Regions from separate parts of the Streptomyces sp. NPDC005017 genome, predicted to be linked through region 3. Evidence: riboswitches for the same ligand, from Rfam matches in the RefSeq annotation. Region 3 holds a riboswitch; each other region holds the start of a gene.

Region 1 (7,247 bases), on a different contig from region 3:
GTGGCCGCCGCCCGCGCCCTCGGTGTGGTACGCGTGGATGCCGCGCCCGGCGATCGCGGCGAGGGTGTCGCCGACGAAGCCCGCCTCGTTCAGCGTGTCGGTGTGGATGGCGACCTGGATGCCGGTCCGCTCCGCGACGGTCAGCGAGGCGTCGATCACGGCCGGGGTGGAGCCCCAGTCCTCGTGCAGCTTCAGACCGAGGGCGCCCCCGCGGATCTGGGACAGCATGGCCTCGTGGGAGACGGTGTTGCCCTTGCCGAGCAGGCCGATGTTGAGGGGATGTGCCTCCATCGCCTCCAGCATGCGGGCCAGATGCCAGGGGCCGGGCGTGACCGTGGTGGCCTTCGATCCCTCGGCCGGTCCGGTGCCGCCGCCGACCAGGGTCGTGATCCCCGAGGACAGCGCCTCGTCGGCGATCTGCGGGCAGATGAAGTGGACGTGCGCGTCGATGGCACCGGCGGTGAGGATGCGCCCGTTGCCCGCGATCACCTCGGTCTCGGGGCCGATCACCAGGTCGGGGTGGACGCCGTCCATGGTGTCAGGGTTGCCCGCCTTGCCGATGCCGGTGATCCGGCCGTCACGGATGCCTACGTCGGCCTTGACCACACCCCAGTGGTCGACGATCACGGCGCCGGTGATCACGGTGTCCGGGGTTCCGTCTGCGCGCGTAGCACGCGCCTGGCCCATGGACTCGCGGATGACCTTGCCACCGCCGAACACCGCCTCGTCACCGGCGAGTCCGGGTCCGCCCGAGCGGTCCTCCTCGATCTCGATCAGCAGGTCGGTGTCGGCGAGCCGGATGCGGTCGCCGGTGGTCGGCCCGAACAGGTCGGCGTAGGCGGCACGGGAGATCTCACGCATCGAGGGCACCTCCGGTCTCCCCGCGCAGTCCGGGCACGATCCGCGCGCCGGCGAGCGGGACGAGTTCGACCTCGACGGGGATGCCGGGCTCGAACCGTACGGCCGTACCGGCGGCGACGTTCAGCCGCTTGCCGCGGGCGGCGGCGCGGTCGAAGTCGAGGCCCGGGTTGGCCTCGGCGAAGTGGTAGTGGGAGCCGACCTGTACGGGCCGGTCGGCGGAGTTGAGGACGGTCAGCCGGGTGACCTCACGGCCCTCGTTGAGGACCACGGGGCCGTCCGCGAACAGGATCTCGCCGGGAATCATCGGGCCGCCCCTCTCACACGATCGGGTCGTGGACGGTGACGAGCTTGGTGCCGTCCGGGAAGGTGGCCTCGACCTGGACGTCGTGGATCATCTCCGGGACGCCGTCCATGACGTCGTCACGGGTGAGCAACTTCCGTCCTGAGGCCATCAGTTCGGCGACGGTGCGGCCGTCGCGGGCACCTTCGAGGAGGTGCGAGGTGATCAGGGCCACGGCCTCGGGGTGGTTGAGCCGCAGACCACGGGCCCGGCGCTTCTCGGCGACGTCGGCCGCCACGTGGATCAGCAGCCTCTCCTGCTCGTGCGGGGTCAGTTGCACGTCCCACCTCACCTCCTCGCTCCGGGCCGTGCGGGGCCCGGACGCCGCTGCCACCGGGGAAAGTGCCTGGTGGCGTGGTGGGGCAGGCTAGTTGCGCCGGGTTTCGGTCACGTTAACCGAGCTGTGATCCGCCGACGCCCGTCATCGCCCGCAGTCCGGCGCGCAGCGTCTCCTGCGGGACGTCGCCGAACAGGGCCGTCCGCACGGCGAATCCCTGCACCACGGCGACCATCACGCGGGCGAGCGCGTCGGCGTCCGCGTCCTTCGCCGGCAGCCCCGCCCGGCGGTAGGACTCGGCGACCTCCCGCCGGCCCTCCGGGATGCGTTCGAAGCCGGGCGCGAGCAGCGCGGCGAGCTGTTCGTTGCGCAGGGTCTCGGTCCACACCTGCACCATCAGCCGGGGGAACATCCACTCGCCGCCCTCCAGCAGCAGCGGCCGTCGCTCGCGCATCCCGGCCGGCACCCGGGGCATCAGCACGTCCGGCCCGAGGACGACCCGCGCGGGGCGACGCCGGGCGCCAGCGTGCCGCCGCTAAGCCTCGCCGGTGTGGCGATGGGCGCCCTGGTCGTCCTGGGCGGACTGCGGGGCGGTCGCGCGGTGGCCGTGCTGTGGGCACCGCGGGCCTGGCCGGCGCGGTCGGGGCGGCCCTCGCGCACAGCCGGCCGGGTGTGCTGACGGGCGACTGGTGGACGGAGGCCGCGGGGTCCTCGCCCTGCCCGCGCCGGCCGTCGGCGGCACGGTCGCGGGCCTCGCCTCGCTGATCGGCCCGGCCGGATCGGCCTCGCCTCGGGCGTGGTCGTCCTGCTGGGCGACCCCTTCTCCCGGGCCGCCTCCGCACCGCAGATGCTGCCCGAGCCCGTAGGGGTCCTCGGCCAGTGGCTGCCGCCCGGCGCAGGGGCGACGCTGATCCGCTCGGTCTCCTGCTTCGACGGCGCCGCGGGGGCCGGCCCGGCCCTGACGCCGACCGTCTGGGCGGTGCTGGGACTCGCCGCGGTCGTCCTGGACGGCGCGCTGAGGGCGCGGGCCGTGCCGTCGGCACCGGCCGCCGCCGCGCACCGGCCGGTGCCGGCCGGCTGATCCACGGTCACCAGGAGTCGAGCGGCCGCCCGCGACGGACGGAGAGTCAGTTGACCGATCGTCACCAGGAGACGTCCGCGCGCCGTCGGCCGTCTCCGGGACCGTTCGCCGAACCGCCCCGCGGGCCGTCTCCGAGTCCGTTCGCCGAACCGTCCGGACCAGCCGCCAAACCGACCAAATGACGTACCCCCTATTGGAGTAGAAACCTCTCGACCTGAGGGGCCCGCGCGGTTGCGCAGCACGCGCGGACGAGAGCCCGCGGCAGGGGTTTCCGTGCTGGTCCGGGGCCGTTCCGGGGTCTCGACAAGCCCCGGTTGATCACTGTGTCCACCCGAACGGGTGAGTGGTGAGCAACAACACAAATCCCCGTTTCCGTTGGGCATTTCGGTCACTTGTGAGTGAAGATCCCTGTCTGACGACAAGCCCCCGCCACCGCGGCGGGGCGGTCCGGGCGGACGCCGAGTCCTGCCGCCGCCCGGATGACCGGTCGACAGGAGTGGATCGGCAGGAGTGGAGGACCCAGGCACGACGGGCCGCCGGAGCGCAAGTTCCGAGTGGTCCTTGGGGTGAAGCCGCCTTCGGGCGGCCGGGCTACTTCGCCAGTCCGAATCCGACAGGTCATCCTTCTCAGGCGGTTTGACGAAGGGTTGCGCATGACCGCGCAGAATCGTGTCCCGTCGCTCATGGCCCGAGCCGGTACGGCTTCGGCCCTCACCATCGCCGCGGTGGGCGGCTCGCTCGTGGTGCCGGGGGGCGCCGCCGAGGCCGCCGCCGCCACGCCCGCGACGAAGGCGCTCCAGGTCGCCGCCTCGAAGAAGGGCTCGCCGTACAAGTACGGCGCCACCGGGCCGTACCGGTTCGACTGCTCCGGGCTGACGATGTACTCGTACAAGAAGGCGGGCAAGACGCTGCCTCGTACGGCGGCCCAGCAGTACAACAAGACCCGGCACATCTCGGCCAGGAGCCGCAGGGCCGGGGACCTGGTGTTCTTCCACTCGGGCTCGAACGTGTACCACGTGGGCATCTACGCCGGTAAGGGCAAGATCTGGCACTCGCCGAAGACGGGTGACGTGGTGCGGCTCCAGAAGATCTGGACGAGCAGTGTCTGGTACGGGCGTGTGAGCTGATCCGCTCCCGGGCGGTGCGGTTGCCCTGACAGGCCGTCACCGCCCGGGTCCGCCCGGTTTCGCCGGGGCGGTTTCGCCGGGGGCGACCTGAGCGGTGTGGGTTCTTGCTCGCGCCTGCCGGCGGGCGTGCGTGGAGCTGTGCGGGCCTGTGTGGGCTTGTCGCGCAGTTCCCCGCGCCTCCTTGTCGGGGCTGGTGGTCGCGCCGTTTCTCGGGGCCTGGCGGGGCGGTCGTGGCGAGCTTGGTGCGCAGTTCCCCGCGCCCCTTCTCGGGCCCTGGCGGAGCTGTCGTGGCCGGCTTGTCGCGCGGTTCCCCGCGCCCCTTTCTCTTGCCCCTCTGCAGCCCGTTGTCAGGGGTCGTTCTGGACGGCTGTGGGGATCGGGTGGGCGGGGACGGTCCAGGGGAGTTCGATGGCGACCGTCTTGCCGCCCTCGCGGGTGGGGCGGACGCGGAGCCTGCCGCCGCATTCCGCCGTCAGCCAGCGGATGATGACCATGCCGCGGCCGTTGTCCTGCTGCACGGCGGCCGGGAGCCGTTTGGGGAATCTCGGGTGGCTGTCGGTGACACCGATGCGCAGCTGTTCGTCACGCTCCAGGCGCATGGCCACCGTGAAGGTGGGTGACTGCCCGAAGGTGTGCTGTACCGCGTTGGTGGCGAGTTCGGAGACGATGAGCCGGATGCTGTCGGCCGCGTCCGTGTCCGACGGCAGGCCCCACTCCGCCAGGGTGTCGAGGACGTAGGCACGAGCCGCGGAGACCGAGGCGGGATCGCTCGGCAGAGTGACGGATGCTTCCAGGTGGTCTGCCATGGCGACGTCGTCCCTTTCCCACGGGACCGCGGTCCGACACGGATCGGATGGTTCGAGTACGGTCCCGGACTGGTGCTTCTCCGCCAGACTGCCACCAGTGCGCCGGTCATGGTGCCGAACCACCAAGATATGCATATATCTGTCGCTCGAAGCGGTGAACTCTGCGACGGCAGAACGTATTTGGGCGGCTCTTGAGGAGTAGGGAGTACTCCCGTGCAGCACGGTCCCGCGGTGCGCCGCCGCAAACTCGGCGCCGAGCTGCGTGCCCTGCGCGCCCGGACGGGGCTCACCAGTGGTGAGGCGGCCCGTCTGGTGGGCTGGCACCAGTCGAAAGTGAGCCGGATCGAGACGGGCGCGAGTGGCGTGAAACCGGCCGACGTGCGGTTACTGCTGGACGCCTACGGTGTCTCGGAACCCGAGCTGCGCGAGCTGCTGCTGACGTTGGCGGGCTCGGACGACGGGGTCGGCCGGCACCACTGGTGGCACGCCTACCGCGGGGTGCTGCCGCCCGCGTACCGGGACTTCATCAGCCTGGAGTCGCAGGCCAGTGCGATGCGCACGCTGGAGACCTCGGTCGTGCCCGGGCTGCTCCAGACGCCGGAGTACGCCCGCGCGGTGACCGGCGCCGCGGTCGGTGACCTGCGCGGCGAGCCCGACGACCGGCTGGACGCGCTGGTACGGGTACGGCTGGCCCGGCAGGACGTGCTGCGGGCTCGGCCGCCGCTGGAGCTGACCGCGGTGCTGGACGAGGCCGTACTGCGCCGGGAGGTGGGCGGGCCCGAGGTGATGGAACGGCAGTTGCGGAGCCTGCTGGAGGCGGCACGGCTGCCGCAGGTGCGCATCCAGGTGCTGCCGTTCTCGGCCGGGGCGCATATCGGCATCTCCGGGCCTTTCGTTATCTTCTCATTTCCGCGCACTTCTGATCTGGACGTGGTTGTTCTCGACCATATGACGAGTAGCCTCTACCTCGAACGGAAAGAAGACCTCGATGCCTACGTCGAGGCCTTCAACAGCCTTCAGAGGCACGCTCTTTCACCTGAGGACTCGCTGGATTACATCGCCACCACGGTCGACGGCGCGTAAGGAGGCACCATGACCGCACTGCCTAGCGATTTACCCTCCCGCACCTCACCGAACAGCGCACAGTGGCTGCGCAGCAGCTACAGCACCGGAGCCAACAACTGCGTCGAGACGGCCCGTCTGAGCGGACGTCTCGCCGTGCGCGACTCCAAGGATCCGGACGGACCCTCCCTGTTCTTCTCCCCCGAGAGCTGGGCGGGATTCACGGCCGCGTTCCACTGACAGTTTTCGACCGAATCTGAAAACGCTCAGTTCTGAATACGCATCGGTTCCGAAACACGGCCGTGTCACGCCGACTTACGGTCGCGTCTCGCCGATCACCCGTACAGCGCGCTCGATCTGTTCCCCGGAGAGGTCCGCCCGGGCGGTCAGCCGCAGCCGGGAGATGCCGTCGGGCACGGAAGGAGGCCTGAAGCAGCCCACGGCGAGCCCGGCCGAGCGGCAGTCGGCCGCCCACTGGAGGGCCTGCTCCGGGGACGGAGCCCGCACCGAGACCACGGCCGCGTCCGGCCGTACCGCCTGATGTCCCTCCGCGGTGAGCCGGGCGTACAGCTCGGCCGCCACCTCGCGGGCCCGCGCCGCGCGCTCGGGCTCGCGCCGCAGCAGTCGCAGGGCGGCGAGCGCCGCGCCCGCGGCGGCCGGGGCGAGTCCGGTGTCGAAGATGAAGGTGCGGCCGACGTTGACCAGGTGGTCGATGACCCGCGCGGGCCCCAGCACCGCGCCGCCCTGGCTGCCCAGCGACTTCGACAGGGTCACCGTGGCCACGACGTCGTCGGCGCCCGCGAGCCCGGCCGCGTGGGGCGCGCCGCGCCCGCCGTCGCCGAGGACGCCGAGTCCGTGCGCGTCGTCGACGAGCAGCCCGGCGCCGTACTCCCGGCAGGCCTCGGCCAGAGCGGCCAGCGGGGCGGCGTCGCCGTCGACCGAGAAGACCGTGTCGGAGACGACGATGGCCTGTTTGTCGTGGGTGGCGAGCGCCTTGCGGACCGCGTCCGGGTCGGCGTGCCCCACCACCTGTGTGGTGCCGCGGGCCAGGCGGCAGCCGTCGATGAGGGAGGCGTGGTTGCCCTCGTCGGCGACGATCAGCGCGCGCAGCGGGCCGAGCCCGGTGACCGCCGCGAGGTTGGCCGCGTAGCCGGAGGAGAAGACCAGGGCCGCCTCGAAGCCGCAGAAGTCCGCCAGCTCGCGCTCCAGCTCGCCGTGCAGCTCGGTGGTGCCGGTGACCAGCCGTGAGCCGGTCGCCCCGCCGCCCCACCGGGCGGCGGCCCGCGCCGCGCCGTCGGTGACCTCCGGATGGCGGGTCAGACCCAGGTAGTCGTTGCTCGCGAGGTCCAGCAGGGGTGAGTCGGCCGCGCGGGGGCGCAGGGTCCGGACGAGTCCGCGACGGCGCCTGATCCGCGCCTGGTCGTCGATCCACCCGAACGCCATGGGTCCTCCGGAGTATTTGTAGGCAGCGCACAGACCCTAGCTGCACGGACAGCCGCCCAGTGTGTGGCAATACCCACACGCCGACAGGGCTTCGTTGTACGAAGTCTCCTTGGCCCGGAGCGGTTCCGTACGTCAGGATCGGATCTCATGGATCTCCTGAATACGCTGGTGGACAAGGGGCTTCGGCGCGAGCTGCCGACCCGCGAGGAAGCGCTCGCCGTGCTGGCCACGTCGGACGAGGAACTGCTCG
Region 2 (7,247 bases), on a different contig from region 3:
GCTGGCCTACGGGCTCAACGACGTCATCCAGCAGCGCAAGCTGATCCAGTCCGGCGAGGGCGACGAGGCGTTCCGCCGCCGGGCCGCGTCCCACCTGGACGCGATGCTCGCCCTGTGCGAGACCGCGCGATGCCGGCGCGCACAGCTCCTCACCTACTTCGGCCAGGACCCCGACTCGACGGCCTGCGGCAACTGCGACACCTGTCTGACACCGCCCGAGACCTGGGACGGCACGGTCGCGGCCCAGAAGGTGCTGTCGACGGTGGTGCGGCTCCAGCGCGAACGGGGGCAGAAGTTCGGCGCCGGACAGATCGTCGACATCCTGCTCGGCAGACGCACCGCGAAGGTGATCCAGTTCGACCACGACCAGCTGTCCGTGTTCGGCATCGGCGAGGAGCTGAGCGAGGCCGAATGGCGCGGTGCCGTCCGCCAGATGCTGGCGCAGGGACTGCTCGCCGTCGAGGGGGAGTACGGCACGCTGGTGCTCACCGAGGAGAGCGGGTCGGTGCTGCGGCGCGAGCGCGAGGTGCCGCTGCGCAAGGAGCCGAAGAAGCCCGCCGGATCGCGGTCGGGCTCGTCCTCCGGCAGAGGCGAGCGCAAGCCCAAGGCGGCGGCGGTCGAGCTGCCCGAGGAGCTTCAGCCGGTCTTCGAGGCGCTGCGCGCCTGGCGCGGCGAGCAGGCCCGGGAGCAGGGCGTCCCGGCGTACGTCATCTTCCACGACGCCACGCTGCGGGAGATCGCCCTCGCCCGGCCCGGCTCGGTGCGCGAGCTCGGCTCCATCAACGGCGTCGGCGAGAAGAAGCTGGCGACCTACGGGGAGGGCGTGCTCGGAGTGCTGGCCGCGCTGGACGGCGAGCCCGGCTCCACGGGGCCGGGCGAGGAGGCCGCCGCCGCGCCGGACGACTGGCCGGAGTTCGACGCCGAGCCCGAGCCGGACGACTGGGCGTAGGCGGGAGGGGCGCCCGAGGCGGACCGGGCGGCGCAGGGGGCGCCGGGTCAGTTGAGCGCGGTCAGCCCCGGCGCGAAGGTGATCAGCAGCGGGAGCAGCGGGACCAGGGCCGCGACCGTGGTCGTCAGGGCGCGCCGGCCGCGGTCCAGGCGGGGCGGCGGCTGGAGCAGGCGGTCCACGCGCTCGCGCAGCAGACGGTCGCTGGAGGCGCAGGACAGGACGCCGCGGTGCTGGTTCAGCTCGATCAGTGCCAGGGCCGCGGTGAGATGGCCGCACCTGCGCGAGGCGGTGTCGTCGGCGGCGAGCTCCACCAGCCGGCGGGTCTGGTCGCAGAAGTGGGCGAACAGCGGCACCCGGGGAAAGCCGGTGGCAAGGGCCGTCGACAGATGCAGCAGCCAGTCGTGGTGGGCGCGGGCGTGACCGCGTTCATGGGTGAGCACGGCGTCCAGCTGGTGGTCGGTGAGGCGGTGCAGCGCGCCGGTGGTGACGACCAGCTGGGGCGGACTGCCCGGCATCCACCAGGCGTCTGGGTACTCGTCCTCCAGCACCAGCAGGGGGCCGCGCGAGGCCGGGAGCCCGGCGGGCAGGTCGGGGGCGCGCTCGCGCAGCTGCGCGCGGGCCAGTCCACGCCGACGGCGGGCCTCCACCAGCTCACGGGCCAGCATCGCGGTGGTCCAGGCCGCTCCGAAGGCCAGCAGGACGGTGAGGGCGGTCGCCCAGGGCGGGGCGGCGGTGAGGTCGTAGGCGGCGGTCACCTCGGCGGGCGCCGGGGCGAAGACATGGGCGCGGACGGTCTGGAAGACGGCGGCGGCGCTCAGCGTGAGGGCGGTGAGACAGCAGAGCAGGACGGTCGCGACGAGGCACTGCCACACCCACAGTGCGACCACGGGCTCCCGCTCGGGCCAGGCGGCCCGGGTGAGCGCGCGGGGGGCCGGCACGGCGGCCGTCAGGGCGAGAAGGCTCAGCAGGAGCAGGCAGACGGTCATGCCACGGGCTCCGGTCCTGATCGGGAGTAGGGCGGGGGTGCGGTGCCTCGCTGCGCGCGCGGCGGGACGCGCTCGCCGCCAGTATGACGGCGGGGGGCGGTGGGCGTAAGGAATCGGCGTGAGCGGATCGGGAGGGGATCCGGTAGTGGCCGGAGCCATGCCGCCGCCCGGCCGTCGCCAGTCCGTCGCCCGGCCGTCGCCAGTCCGTCGCCCGGCGGGCCGGGCCGCGACCCACCCTCACGGGATCGCGGCACCGGCCGCCGGGGATCTCCTCACCGATCGCGGCCCAGGCCGCCCGGGCCGTCCTCACTCACCGCCTGCGCCCCGGCCCGTCCCGCCCGGCCGCACCGGCCGTGCGTCGGCCAGCACTGCCCGGCGGACCCGCCGCACCGGCCGCGAGTCGGCCCGTCCCGCCCGGCGCACCCGCCGCACAGGTCCGTCCCGCCCGGCTGACCCGCCGCACCGGCCGTGCGTCACCGTGCCCTGCCCGGCGCCACCCGCCGCACCGGGGCGCCGGTTCAGCCCGCCACGATCCGCCCGGTGACCTCGCCCAGGCCGACGCGGATGCCGTCCGGGCCGGGGGCCCAGGCGGTGAGGGTGACGACGTCGCCGTCCTCGAGGAACGTGCGCTTGCCGTCGGGGAGTTCGAAGGGGTCGCGGCCGTTCCAGGTCAGCTCCAGGAGGGAGCCGCGCTGGGCCTCGGCGGGGCCGCTGACCGTGCCGGAGCCGTAGAGGTCACCGGTGCGCAGGGAGGCACCGTTGACGGTCATGTGGGCCAGCTGCTGGGCGGCGGTCCAGTACATGGTGGAGAAGGGGGGCTCGGAGACGACCTGACCGTTGACCGCGACGGAGATCCGCAGGTCGTAGCCGTAGGGCTCCTCGTCGGCGTCGTCGAGGTAGGGCAGCAGCGGGTGGGTGCGCTCCGGGGCGGCGACGCGGGACTCCTCCAGGGCCTCGAGCGGGGTGATCCACGCCGACACCGAGGTGGCGAAGGACTTCCCCAGGAAGGGGCCGAGGGGGACGTACTCCCAGGCCTGGAGATCGCGGGCGGACCAGTCGTTGAGCAGGCAGAGGCCGAAGACGTGGTCGCGGAAGCTGGCCAGCGGCACGGGGGTGCCCATCGTGGACGGCGTGCCGACGACGAAGCCGACCTCGGCCTCGATGTCCAGGCGCACGGACGGGCCGAAGACCGGGGCGGGGTCGGCCGGGGCCTTGCGCTGCCCGGAGGGCCGTACGACGTCGGTGCCGGAGACCACGACGGTGCCGGAGCGGCCGTGGTAGCCGATCGGCAGGTGCTTCCAGTTCGGGGTGAGGGAGTCCTCGGCGTCGGGACGGAACATCTGGCCGACGTTGCGGGCGTGGTGCTCGGACGCGTAGAAGTCCACGTAGTCCGCGACGGTGAAGGGCAGGTGCAGGGTCACCGAGTCGAGGGGGTGCATCAGCGGCTCGACGGTCTCGCGGTAGCTGGGGACCGTCACCCACGCGGTGAGTGCGCGCCGGACGTCCGACCAGGCCGTGCGGCCGGCGGCCAGCAGCGGGTCCAGGGACGGCTGGGCGAGCAGCGTGGCGTAGGGGGAGCCGAGGGCCCGGGCCGCCGCGCCCGCGTCTAGGACGTGGTCTCCGAGCCGGACGCCGACGGTCCGGGCGTGCGGGTCCCCGGTGGAGAACACGCCGTACGGAAGGTTGTGCGGACCGAAGGGGTCGCCCTCGGGGACATCGAAGGGGGGCATGCGGTTCTGCCTCGCTCTCGTGCGTGCCGTGTGCGGTGCCGTGCGCTCGCGTGCCGCGCGTTCGGACGGCACGTGACTGCGCCACACGTTACGGCCGAGCCGCCCGGCGTCGTCAGGCGGAGCCGCCGTCGATTCCCGGCCGCGTCGCCGCTGCCGAAACCGGTCGAACCGCGCCGAACGGAGCCGGGCCACCGGGCCGAGCCATCCGGTCGGCCCCACTTGGGGGTGAAATGCCGGAGCGCGAAAGGAAGTTGAAGAGGCGCGTGAGCTCGGAGAGGCGCCTGTCGTAGTCTCCGAGGCGGGGGGTCCGGGGGGTTCGATGTCCGTATTCTCTGATCATGGCCGCACCCACCGCATATGCCGACCGCACCGCCTTCTCGCTCGTCGCCACCGATATGGACGGCACACTGCTGCGCGGCGACGACACGTTCTCCGACCGGTCGCGTGCCGCGCTGGCCCTGGTGGAGGCCGCGGGCGCCCGGCATCTGGTGGTGACCGGCCGGCCGGCGCCGAGGGTGCGTCCGCTCCTGGAGGAGCTGGGCAGCACGGGCCTCGCGGTGTGCGGACAGGGCGCGCAGCTCTACGACGCCGGTGCGGACCGGCTGTTGTGGTCCGTGACGCTGGACCGGGAGCTGGCCGAGACCGCGCTCGGCAAGATCGAGGCCGAGGTGGGGCAGGTGTACGCGGCCGTGGACCAGGACGGCGTCGACGGGCTCACGCTCATCGAGCCGGGCTACACGATGCCGCACCCCACCCTGCCCGCGCTGCGCGTCGAGCGCCGCGACGACCTGTGGTGCGAGCCGATCAGCAAGGTGCTGCTGCGCCATCACACCCTGGGCGACGACGAGTTGGCGACGGTCGCGCGCGGCGCGGTGGGTTCGCTGGCCACGGTCACCATGTCGGGGCCCGGCACGGTCGAGCTGCAGCCGTGCGGCATCACCAAGGCGACCGGCCTGGCGCTTGCGGCCCGGCATCTCGGCCTGACCCCGCAGGACACCATCGCCTTCGGGGACATGCCCAACGACATCCCCATGTTCGACTGGGCCGAGTACGGCGTCGCCATGGCCAACGCCCACCCCGAACTCAAGTCGGTGGCCGACGAGATCACCCACTCGAACGAGGACGACGGCATCGCCGTCGTCCTCGAACGACTCTACGGCTGACACGCCGGGCATATCCGGGTGAATCCGATCAGATCGGATGTGTTGCCCGGGTCTCGGCGGCCGGCCGGAGGGATCAGTAGGCGCCGAAGACGTTGTCGATCGACCCGTAGCGCGCGGCCGCGTAGTTGCAGGCGGCGGTGATGTTGGCGACCGGGTCGTACGGGTCGAACGCCGTGCCGGGCACGTGGTACGCCGCGAAGGTCGGGTCGATGACCTGGAGCAGACCCTTGGAGGGCGTGCCGGCGGCGGCGTTGGAGTCCCAGTTGTTGATGGCGAGGGGGTTGCCCGAGGACTCGCGCATGACGTTGCGGTAGATGCCGTCGTACGTGCCCGGGATGCCGTTCTGGGCCATCACGTCGAGCGACTGACGGATCCAGCCGTCGAGGTTGCTCGGGTAGGCGGTCGCGGCCGTGGGGGCCGTGGGGGCGGCCGACGCGGTGGTCGCGCCGACGATCGGCAGCGCCAGCACGGCGGCGCCGACACCGGCGGCGGCGAGGGCACGGGCGAGACGGGGGCGGCGGTTTGCGTGCGTGGTCGCAGGCATGGGGGTGTTCCTCTCCGGCGCCTGCGAGGTGAGCTGTCGGGTTCGGGCGGAAAGGCGCCCGGCCCTGCCCTTTCGGACACGGCTTCACCCCGAGCCGTACCGCGCCTCGTACCTGGTACGACGTTCGGTCCGGCGACCTGCCTGGGTCCCCCGCTCCTGCCGCTGCGTCTGGTCGTCGGATGCTGTGGGCGGCGGCAGGATTCGGCGTCCGCCCGGCTGGCCCGGAACGTATGCGAGAGCGCATGACCGAAACAAGCGCGGGATTCACACAATGAGCCGACCCGGCATGATCCAGGCTGTTTGGGGTACTTGATCCATTTTGGCGGCCGCCGTGCAATTGCAGGGCGGGGCGCCCCTCGTGACCCCTGGGTGCGCGGTTCGGCGTGGGGGCCCGCCAGTGAGCCAACTCACCGTCGGCCGCAAGAACGGCAATTCGGGCATCAGGCCCAACTCTCCCTCAATTGACCGCTCGTGGGATCCGCCTCTCCCGGGTGCGGATCTCGGAGCCCGGGGCCGGGCGGGTCGACCGCCTTCCGTGGGTGTGGCGGTCGCCTCCCGGACCTCCCGCGGACGTGGCGGTCGCCTCCCCTGGCTCCCGCGGGCGTGGCGGTCGCCTTCCGTGGCTCCCGGGGCGCGGCGGCCGCCTTCCGTGGCCTCCTGTGGGCGTGGCGGTCGCCTCCCAGGCCGCGTCCCGTGGGCGTGGCGGTCGCCTCCCGGACCTCCGCGGGCGCGGCGGGTCGCCGAGCGCGGCGGGTCGCCGGACGTGGGCGGGGGCGCCCCTGCCGGAGCGTCCGCGCGGGCGCGCCCCGTCCGGAAGCGGGGTACGCGGATCCTGGGGGGCGATCCCGCCGGGGAGGGCGGGCGAATGCGAATGGCGCGATCCCTGTGAAACCCGTTCGATTAAGTGGATAAATGTCCGTTCTTATCGGTTGATCGGCAACATACCGGCCGTGCCGCGATACCGCCCTGCCTGCGGGGTGGGTGGCGGCAGTGATCGAATCGTGACCGGATACGCTGACTTGAGTGATGGCGGCGACCTATCGACAAACCGCGTAATCGCCGGTGGACACCAGCAGACAGGAGACCCTCGTGACCGTCGTCGGGCCGTTCGGGCTGAGCGTGCGGGACCAGGCTCTGGAGGCCGATGTCCAGGCCGGATTGACGGCAGTCGAGGAAGGGTTGCTCGAGGCAACCAAGAGTGAGGTCCCCTTCATCACCCAGGCCGCCCAGCATCTGATGCGGGCCGGCGGCAAGCGGTTCAGGCCGCTGCTCGTGATGCTCGCCGCCCAGTTCGGCGACCCCTACGCGCCCGGCGTAGTGCCCTCGGCCGTGGTGGTCGAGCTGACCCACCTCGCCACGCTGTACCACGACGACGTGATGGACGAGGCGGCCGTACGCCGTGGCGTGCCCAGCGCCAACACCCGCTGGGGCAACTCGGTGGCCGTCCTCACCGGCGACTTCCTCTTCGCCCGTGCCTCGCACATCCTCGCCGACCTCGGCCCCGAGGCGGTCCGCGTCCAGGCCGAGGCGTTCGAGCGGCTGGTCACCGGCCAGATCCTGGAGACGGCCGGTCCCGCCGACGGCCGCGACCCCGTCGACCACTACCTGGACGTGCTGAGCGGCAAGACGGGCTCGCTGGTGGCCGTCTCCTGCCGGTTCGGCGCGATGATGTCCGGCGCCGACGAGACCTACGTCGACGTGCTCACCCAGTACGGCGAGCGGCTCGGCGTCGCCTTCCAGCTCGCGGACGACGTCCTGGACATCGCCTCCGACTCCCGCGAGTCCGGCAAGACCCCCGGCACCGACCTGCGCGAGGGCATCGCCACCCTGCCCGTGCTGCGGCTGCGCGAGCGGGCCGCCCGGCTGGGACTCGCC
Region 3 (7,247 bases):
CGGTGCGCTGCCACGTGGACCTACGTCCTTTCCTGGGCCCGCCGGGTGTCCCCGCGGGCGCGGGGACGGTTCGGCCGCCAGGGGGGAGCGGCGTGCGGGTCGCCGGGTGACGTCCCGCGGGTCCGGCGGCGCCCGCACAGGGGGAGCCGGTGCCGCCGGACCCTCTCGGCGGTGGTGTCCGGCTGCCGCCCCTGGCCCGGGCGGCGGTGGGGAGCCGGTCACCTGGAGCTGGACGCTAGACCCGATAGTGACGACTTGGTAACGCAATGTCAGGAAGTGCCGTGAGTGGGTCGATAGGTGACCGTATATGACCGGGGTCTGGGACCAGGGCGGTCGGCTTCACGGAGTGCGATGACCGAACCGGCTGTTCCAGGGGCCGAAGGGCGGGCCGAGTGCTATGGAGCGCATATATGCAGGGCGGGCGGGGGCGGTGTGAGGGGGCCGCCGGGCCCTGATTAGGCTCCGGCCCCATGGACGTACTCATCCATCTCTTCGTGGGCCTGCACATCATCGGCATCGCCTCGCTCCTGGGCGGCTTCCTCACCCAGATGAAAGCGATGGGCCAGGGCACCGCGCGCTTCGTCCCGGCGATGCTGCACGGCGCCCTGACGATGCTGGTCACCGGTGTGATCCTGGTCGGCCTCAACCAGGCCGACGACCAGTCGGTGAACAACATCAAGGTCGGTGTGAAGCTGGCCCTGCTGATCGTGATCCTGGGCCTCGTCTATGTGCAGCGGGACGAGGAGACGGTGGACAAGCGCCTGTTCGGGCTGGTCGGCCTGCTGACCACGGTGAACGTCTTCATCGCCGTGCTCTGGACCTGACGCCCTCCGCCGAGTGCCGCGGGGCCCGCTCGCCCCGCAGCTCCGCTCGGGCCGCCGCGACGGCCAGGGCGGCCACCGCCAGCCAGGCGGCCACGGCGATCCACAGCAGCACCTGACCCGGGCCCTTCAGCCACGGGACGTCCAGGGCGGTGGACACGGACAGCGCCGCCGCCGCCGTCATGCCCATGGGGAAGACGGTGGACCAGCGCCGGACGTCGTAGCCCGGCCGCGGCCATCCGGCCTCGGCGGCGAGCAGGACGACGTAGCAGGCGACGTCGAGCAGGAGCAGGGTGAGGGTGACCGAGCGCAGGACGTCGTAGTCGTCCTGGTTCCACAGGTACAGCCGCGGGCTGTCGGCGGCGATCAGCTTCGATCCGGCCAGGGCGGAGATCGCGAGCGCGCCGCCCGCGATCCACTGGTCACCGGCGCCCCTGACCACCTGACGCGGATCGAAACGGGCCAGCGCGAAGCCGTAGACGACGAGGCCGAGCCAGAACAGCACCATGGCCGCGCGCGCCAGCCAGGCCACCTCCTCCGCCCCGGCCAGGGTCGCCCCGAGCACCGCGAGCCCCTGCGTGGCCACACAGCCGAGGAACACCGCCCCGGGCATCCGCTGCTTCCAGCGCCCGACCACGTCGACCATCAGCACCGGCCACAGCACCGTGGCGAGCGCCAGCAGCGCGTAGGCCAGGGACTGCCAGCCCAGCACCGAGAAACGCGTGCCCAGCACGGTCGTCGCGGCCACCGCCGTCAGGGCGGCCGGTGACCCCGCCTCCTCGAGCCACCGCCCCCGCTCCCGCAGCAGCCGTAGGACGAAGTCCGCCGCCAGGCCCAGCCACGCGAGGCAGGCGAGCACGAGCAGGATCCGCGACAGCACCTCGTGGCCGGACAGATGCAGACCGACCGACAGGATGCCGGTCGCCATCACGGCGGCCCCGGCCGCGGGCGGACGCTGCGCCCACCAGGCGCTCGGGGAAGTGGTGGTAGCGGGCATGCGCCCGATGCTAGGAACCAGCCCGTGCCGCGCACGCGGGCCACGCGCGGGCACGGCCGAAACCACGCCGTCGCCCGCCGAACAGCCCACAGCGCCGCCCGGTTCCCGGCGCCCCCTGATTTGAACGTGCGGGTTCGTCGTGGTTGATCGCGCAGTTCCCCGTACCCCTAAAAGCGGGGCCCCGGCCCTGAGACGCCTCAAGGGCACGCCCCTAAGGGGCGCGGGGAACTGCGCGACGACCCCGGCCGGGGTGCCCCGTGGCGCACCCATGGCCCCGTGGCACACCGATGACGCGCCCACGTGCGCACGTACGAGCCGCCGCGTACGGCCCTCACGCACCCACACGCGCTTACGAAGCCGCGTAACCGCCCTCACGCGCGCGTACCAGCCGCGTACGGCCCTCACGCGCGCGTGCCGCGTTCTCGCGTCAGCCCGGCCGCACCACGCTGTGGATCGAGCCCTCGCCGTCGTAGTAGATCGACTCCTCGCGGACGTAGGCGCCCGGCTTGGGGGCGTGGATCATCATGCCGTTGCCGATGTAGAGGCCGACGTGGCTGAGGTCGTCGTAGAAGAAGACGAGGTCACCGGGCCGGGCGTCGGTGAGGGAGACCGTGGTGCCCGCGTTGACCTGGTCCCACGTGGTGCGCGGGAGGGTGACGCCGGCGGCCTTCCACGCGGCCCCGGTGAGGCCGGAGCAGTCGTAGGAGTCGGGCCCCGTGGCGCCCCACACGTACGGCTTGCCGATCTGGGTGCGGGCGAAGGCGACCGCCTTGTCGCCCTTGGTGGAGGTCGAGGTGTCAGGCGCGGGCGTGGACGGCGTCTCGGTGGTGCCGGTGGAGGGCGACGGGGCCGGGTCCGGCCGCGCCGCCTCCCGGGCCGCGGCCTCCGCGGCGGCCGCCTCGCGCTCGCGCTGTTCCTCGGCCTGCTGCGCGGCGAGCTCGGCGGCCTTGCGGGCGGCCTCCTCGCGCTTCTGCTCCTCGATCCGCGCGAGCCGGGCCTTCTCCTCGGCGGTCAGCTGCGACAGCAGCTCGCGCGCGTCGGAGAGCTTCTTCTGGACGGTCGCCTTGGCCGTCCTCAGCTCGGTCTGGGAGTCGGTCAGCGTCGCGAGGCTCTCGGTGGCCTCGCGGCGCTTCTCCATGGTCTCGGACTGCTGGGTGACGTAGTCGTCGACCGCGTCCTTCTGACGGCCGGTCAGCCGGTCCATCAGCTGGTTCTGGTCGAAGTAGTCCTGCGGGCTGTCGGCGAGGAGGAAGGTCGCCGTGTCCGGCGCGGCGGAGCCGGTGCGGTACTGGGCCGCGGCGAAGGAACCGAGTTCCTCGCGCGCGTCGTTGAGCTTCTGGGTGCGCTTGGCGACGTCGTCCAGGAGGGTGTCGACCTGCTTGCGCTGCTTGGTGGTCCGCTCCTTGGCGGAGTTGTACTTCTCGGTCGCCGACTCCGCCTGGCGGTAGAGATCGTCGACCTTCTTCTCGACCTCCTCCAGGCTCGGCCGGTCGTCGTCCGAGGGGGTGGCGTTGGCCGTCTGGGACAGCAGGGCCACGGAGGTGAGGGCCGCCGTGGCCAGGGCGGGGGTCCGTATGCCTGCGACACGCGTCCCGGCGGGACGCGGCTTGCGGTGCGACGCCAAGAGAGGCGACTCCTTCCATCGGCCGCCTACCGAGTTAGCTGTCGGGTTCGGGCGGGTGGTTCGGAAGGGTTGCCCTACGGCTCGCTCCCGCGAGGAAGTGAGCCGATTCACCCCGGGATCTGTGGGTCCCCGGCTCCGGCGGGCGTTCGGGCGCACCGGACTCGGCGGAGGCGGTACGGCCCGGCGTCGTTCGCCGGTGGGGGTCGTACGGCCTGCCCGGAACCGTAGCCAACTCGTGTGGCACGTGTGAAGGTTGATGGGCGATATGCCCGATACATTTTTGTGACCTTGTCGTGCACGCGCTTGTTGTGCCGCAGGCTGTGCCGTCGGCGCTACGCAGGGTGGTGGCGGGGAGTTCTCCGGACGGCGGCCGGTTGTCGGTGGGGGCCCCTAGACTCGGAGAGCGATGAGCAGCCTCTTTGACGACAGCTTCCTGGCGGACCTCCAGGCCCCTCGCGGGCACGAGGAGGAGCACCCGCCGCCGCCCGAGGACGAGCATGCTCCGGAGCGCGTTCCGGAGGATCTGTTCGGCGGGAAGTTCGACGTGCCCCCGGACCGGGACCAGTACTACCGTGACGGCGCCCCGCGCCCGGTGATCGACGCGGCGGCCCTGCTGGACGGTCTCAACGACAACCAGCGAGCCGCGGTCGTCCACTCCGGCTCCCCGCTGCTCATCGTGGCCGGCGCCGGCTCCGGCAAGACCCGTGTGCTCACCCACCGCATCGCGCATCTGCTGGGCGAGCGCCATGTGCACCCGGGCCAGATCCTCGCGATCACCTTCACCAACAAGGCCGCGGGCGAGATGAAGGAGCGCGTCGAGCAGCTCGTCGGCCCGCGGGCGAACGCGATGTGGGTGATGACCTTCCACAGCGCGTGCGTGCGCATCCTGCGCCGCGAGTCCAAGAAGCTCGGCTTCACGTCGTCCTTCTCGATCTACGACGCCGCCGACTCCAAGCGCCTGATGGCCCTGGTCTGCCGCGACCTGGACCTCGACCCGAAGCGCTTCCCGCCGAAGTCCTTCAGCGCCAAGATCAGCAACCTGAAGAACGAGCTGATCGACGAGGAGGACTTCGCCGCCCAGGCGTCCGACGGCTTCGAGAAGACCCTCGCCCAGGCCTACGCGATGTACCAGTCGCGGCTGCGCGAGGCGAACGCCCTCGACTTCGACGACCTGATCATGACGACGGTCAATCTGCTGCGCGCCTTCCCGGACGTCGCCGAGCACTACCGCCGCCGCTTCCGCCACGTCCTGGTCGACGAGTACCAGGACACCAACCACGCCCAGTACGCCCTGGTGCGCGAGCTGGTGGGCACCGGTGAGCACCCGGTCGACGCACCGTCCAGCGAGTACGACGTGCCGCCCGCCGAGCTCTGCGTGGTGGGTGACGCCGACCAGTCGATCTACGCCTTCCGCGGCGCGACCATCCGCAACATCCTCCAGTTCGAGGAGGACTACCCGGACGCGACGACGATCCTGCTGGAGCAGAACTACCGCTCCACCCAGACCATCCTGACCGCGGCCAACGCGGTCATCGAGCGCAACGAGTCCCGTCGCCCCAAGAACCTCTGGACCAACGCGGGCGCGGGCGCGCAGATCACCGGCTACGTCGCCGACACCGAGCACGACGAGGCGCAGTTCGTCGCCGACGAGATAGACCGCCTCACGGACGCGGGCGACGCGAAGGCAGGCGACGTCGCCGTCTTCTACCGCACCAACGCCCAGTCCCGGGTCTTCGAAGAGGTCTTCATCCGCGTCGGCCTGCCCTACAAGGTCGTCGGCGGCGTCCGCTTCTACGAGCGCAAGGAGGTCCGGGACGTCCTGGCCTACCTGCGGGTGCTGGCCAACCCGGAGGACTCCGTCCCGCTGCGCCGCATCCTGAACGTGCCCAAGCGCGGCATCGGCGAGCGCGCCGAGGCGATGATCGACGCGCTCTCCCAGCGGGAGAAGATCAGCTTCCCGCAGGCGCTGAAGCGCGTCGACGAGGCGTACGGCATGGCCGCGCGGTCGACCAACGCGGTCAAGCGGTTCAACACGCTGATGGAGGAGCTGCGGACGATCGTGGAGTCCGGCGCGGGACCGGCCACGGTCCTGGAGGCCGTCCTCGAACGCACCGGATATCTGGCCGAGTTGCAGGCCTCCACCGACCCGCAGGACGAGACCCGTATCGAGAACCTCCAGGAACTCGCCGCCGTGGCGCTGGAGTTCGAGCAGGAGTCGGAGGAGGCCCCGGGCGGGCTGTCGGACTTCCTGGAGCGCGTCGCGCTGGTCGCCGACTCCGACCAGATCCCCGACGAGGACGAGGACGGCTCCGGCGTCATCACCCTGATGACCCTGCACACCGCGAAGGGCCTGGAGTTCCCGGTCGTCTTCCTCACCGGCATGGAGGACGGCGTCTTCCCGCACATGCGGGCCCTCGGTCAGACCAAGGAGCTGGAGGAGGAGCGCCGCCTCGCCTACGTCGGCATCACCCGCGCGCGTGAGCGGCTCTATCTCACGCGCTCGACGATGCGCAGCGCCTGGGGACAGCCTTCCTACAACCCGCCCTCCCGCTTCCTGGAGGAGATCCCGCCCACGCACCTGGAGTGGAAGCGCACGGGCGCGACCACGCCCGTCTCCTCCGGCCCGGCCTCCGGGATCGCCGCCTCGCTGTCCTCCTCGCGTTCGCGCTCCTCGGCGTCGGGCGCCTCGGGCTTCGCCACCCGTCGCACCGCGGAGCAGCCGGTCGTCGGGCTCGCGGTCGGCGACCGCGTCACCCACGACCAGTTCGGCCTCGGCACGGTGATGGCGGTCAAGGGCACCGGCTCCAACGCCGAGGCGACGATCGACTTCGGCGACGCCAAGCCGAAGCGGCTGCTGCTGCGGTACGCCCCGGTCGAGAAGCTGTAGGACCGCGAAAGCCCCGCCGGACGACGTCCGGCGGGGCTTTCGACGAGAGAGAGGCAGGGCTCACCAGGACGCGGGGGCCACCAGGGCGTGTTTCGAAAGTCCCGTCGTCCGCCCGAAGGGCGGGCCCCGCGGCGTCCGGTGGCGCGATCACAAGGCGCCGGAGCGCCCTGACAGCGGAGCTGTTCGGCCGTTTCGGCAACGCAGCTGGGGTCCCTCTCTTGGGAGGGCGGGCCAGGCGTCGCGGGGCAGGCGCGACTTTCGAAGGACGCCCTAGGGCTCGAGGCCGTGGCTGCGCAGCCAGGACAGCGGGTCGATCGACGAACCGCCGCCGGGACGCACCTCGAAGTGCAGATGCGGGCCGGTGGAGTTGCCCGAGTTGCCGGAGTAGGCGATCGTGTCGCCGGCCTTCACGGTCGCGCCGAAGGGCACCTGGTAGCTGGAGAGGTGGCAGTACCACGTCTCCGTGCCGTCCATCGCCGTCACGATCACCATGTTGCCGTAGGCGCTGTTCCACTGCGTGCGCACGGTGCCGTCGGTCGCGGCCATCACGGGAGTGCCGTACGAGACGGGGAAGTCGATGCCGGTGTGCATGGACATCCAGTTGACACCGGACTGGCCGTAGTAGGCGCTCAGTCCGTGCTGGGCGACCGGCAGCGCGAACTTGGGGCGCAGCCGCTCCTTGCGGGCCGCCTCCTCCGCCGCCAGCTTCCGCTCGAGCTCCTGCTGCGCCTTGAGGTCGATGCGCTCCTGGGTGCGGCTCGCGCGGTCGGCGAAGTCGTCGGCCTCGGCGCTCAGGCTCGCCAGCTGGGTGTCCAGCTTGTTGTTGGCGGCGGACGGCTTGACGGGCACGGCGTCCGCGGCGGTCGTCGTGGCGTCCTTGCTGTCGCCGCCGGTCAGGTTGCCCACGGAGGCCGCGGC

The links. A riboswitch is a leader RNA that binds a small molecule or an ion and turns the genes downstream of it on or off. The one in region 3 is predicted to bind cyclic di-AMP.
Region 1: it holds a riboswitch for cyclic di-AMP, as region 3 does, so the genes downstream of both, ACFYR0_RS05525 (C40 family peptidase) here and ACFYR0_RS00250 (NlpC/P60 family protein) in region 3, are expected to answer to the same signal.
Region 2: it holds a riboswitch for cyclic di-AMP, as region 3 does, so the genes downstream of both, ACFYR0_RS25955 (transglycosylase SLT domain-containing protein) here and ACFYR0_RS00250 (NlpC/P60 family protein) in region 3, are expected to answer to the same signal.

The regions. Positions count from the first base shown of each region.
Region 1 covers NZ_JBIALD010000003.1:103,598-110,844, reverse strand. The annotation lists gene ACFYR0_RS05550 (urease subunit alpha) at 1-861, opposite strand, end outside; gene ACFYR0_RS05545 (urease subunit beta) at 854-1,165, opposite strand; gene ACFYR0_RS05540 (urease subunit gamma) at 1,179-1,481, opposite strand; gene ACFYR0_RS05535 (TetR family transcriptional regulator C-terminal domain-containing protein) at 1,594-1,932, opposite strand; gene ACFYR0_RS05530 (hypothetical protein) at 2,275-2,559, shown strand; cyclic di-AMP (ydaO/yuaA leader) riboswitch at 3,006-3,208, shown strand; gene ACFYR0_RS05525 (C40 family peptidase) at 3,213-3,686, shown strand; gene ACFYR0_RS05520 (ATP-binding protein) at 4,034-4,492, opposite strand; gene ACFYR0_RS05515 (helix-turn-helix domain-containing protein) at 4,706-5,575, shown strand; gene ACFYR0_RS05510 (DUF397 domain-containing protein) at 5,585-5,794, shown strand; gene ACFYR0_RS05505 (8-amino-7-oxononanoate synthase) at 5,870-6,997, opposite strand; gene bioB (biotin synthase BioB) at 7,145-7,247, shown strand, end outside.
Region 2 covers NZ_JBIALD010000019.1:10,347-17,593, reverse strand. The annotation lists gene recQ (DNA helicase RecQ) at 1-949, shown strand, start outside; gene ACFYR0_RS25970 (M56 family metallopeptidase) at 997-1,935, opposite strand; gene fahA (fumarylacetoacetase) at 2,454-3,665, opposite strand; gene ACFYR0_RS25960 (HAD family hydrolase) at 4,004-4,828, shown strand; gene ACFYR0_RS25955 (transglycosylase SLT domain-containing protein) at 4,902-5,372, opposite strand; cyclic di-AMP (ydaO/yuaA leader) riboswitch at 5,378-5,505, opposite strand; gene ACFYR0_RS25950 (polyprenyl synthetase family protein) at 6,462-7,247, shown strand, end outside.
Region 3 covers NZ_JBIALD010000001.1:66,022-73,268, forward strand. The annotation lists gene ACFYR0_RS00235 (NlpC/P60 family protein) at 1-14, opposite strand, end outside; gene ACFYR0_RS00240 (hypothetical protein) at 471-824, shown strand; gene ACFYR0_RS00245 (tellurite resistance/C4-dicarboxylate transporter family protein) at 802-1,818, opposite strand; gene ACFYR0_RS00250 (NlpC/P60 family protein) at 2,246-3,442, opposite strand; cyclic di-AMP (ydaO/yuaA leader) riboswitch at 3,450-3,619, opposite strand; gene pcrA (DNA helicase PcrA) at 3,849-6,329, shown strand; gene ACFYR0_RS00260 (M23 family metallopeptidase) at 6,600-7,247, opposite strand, start outside.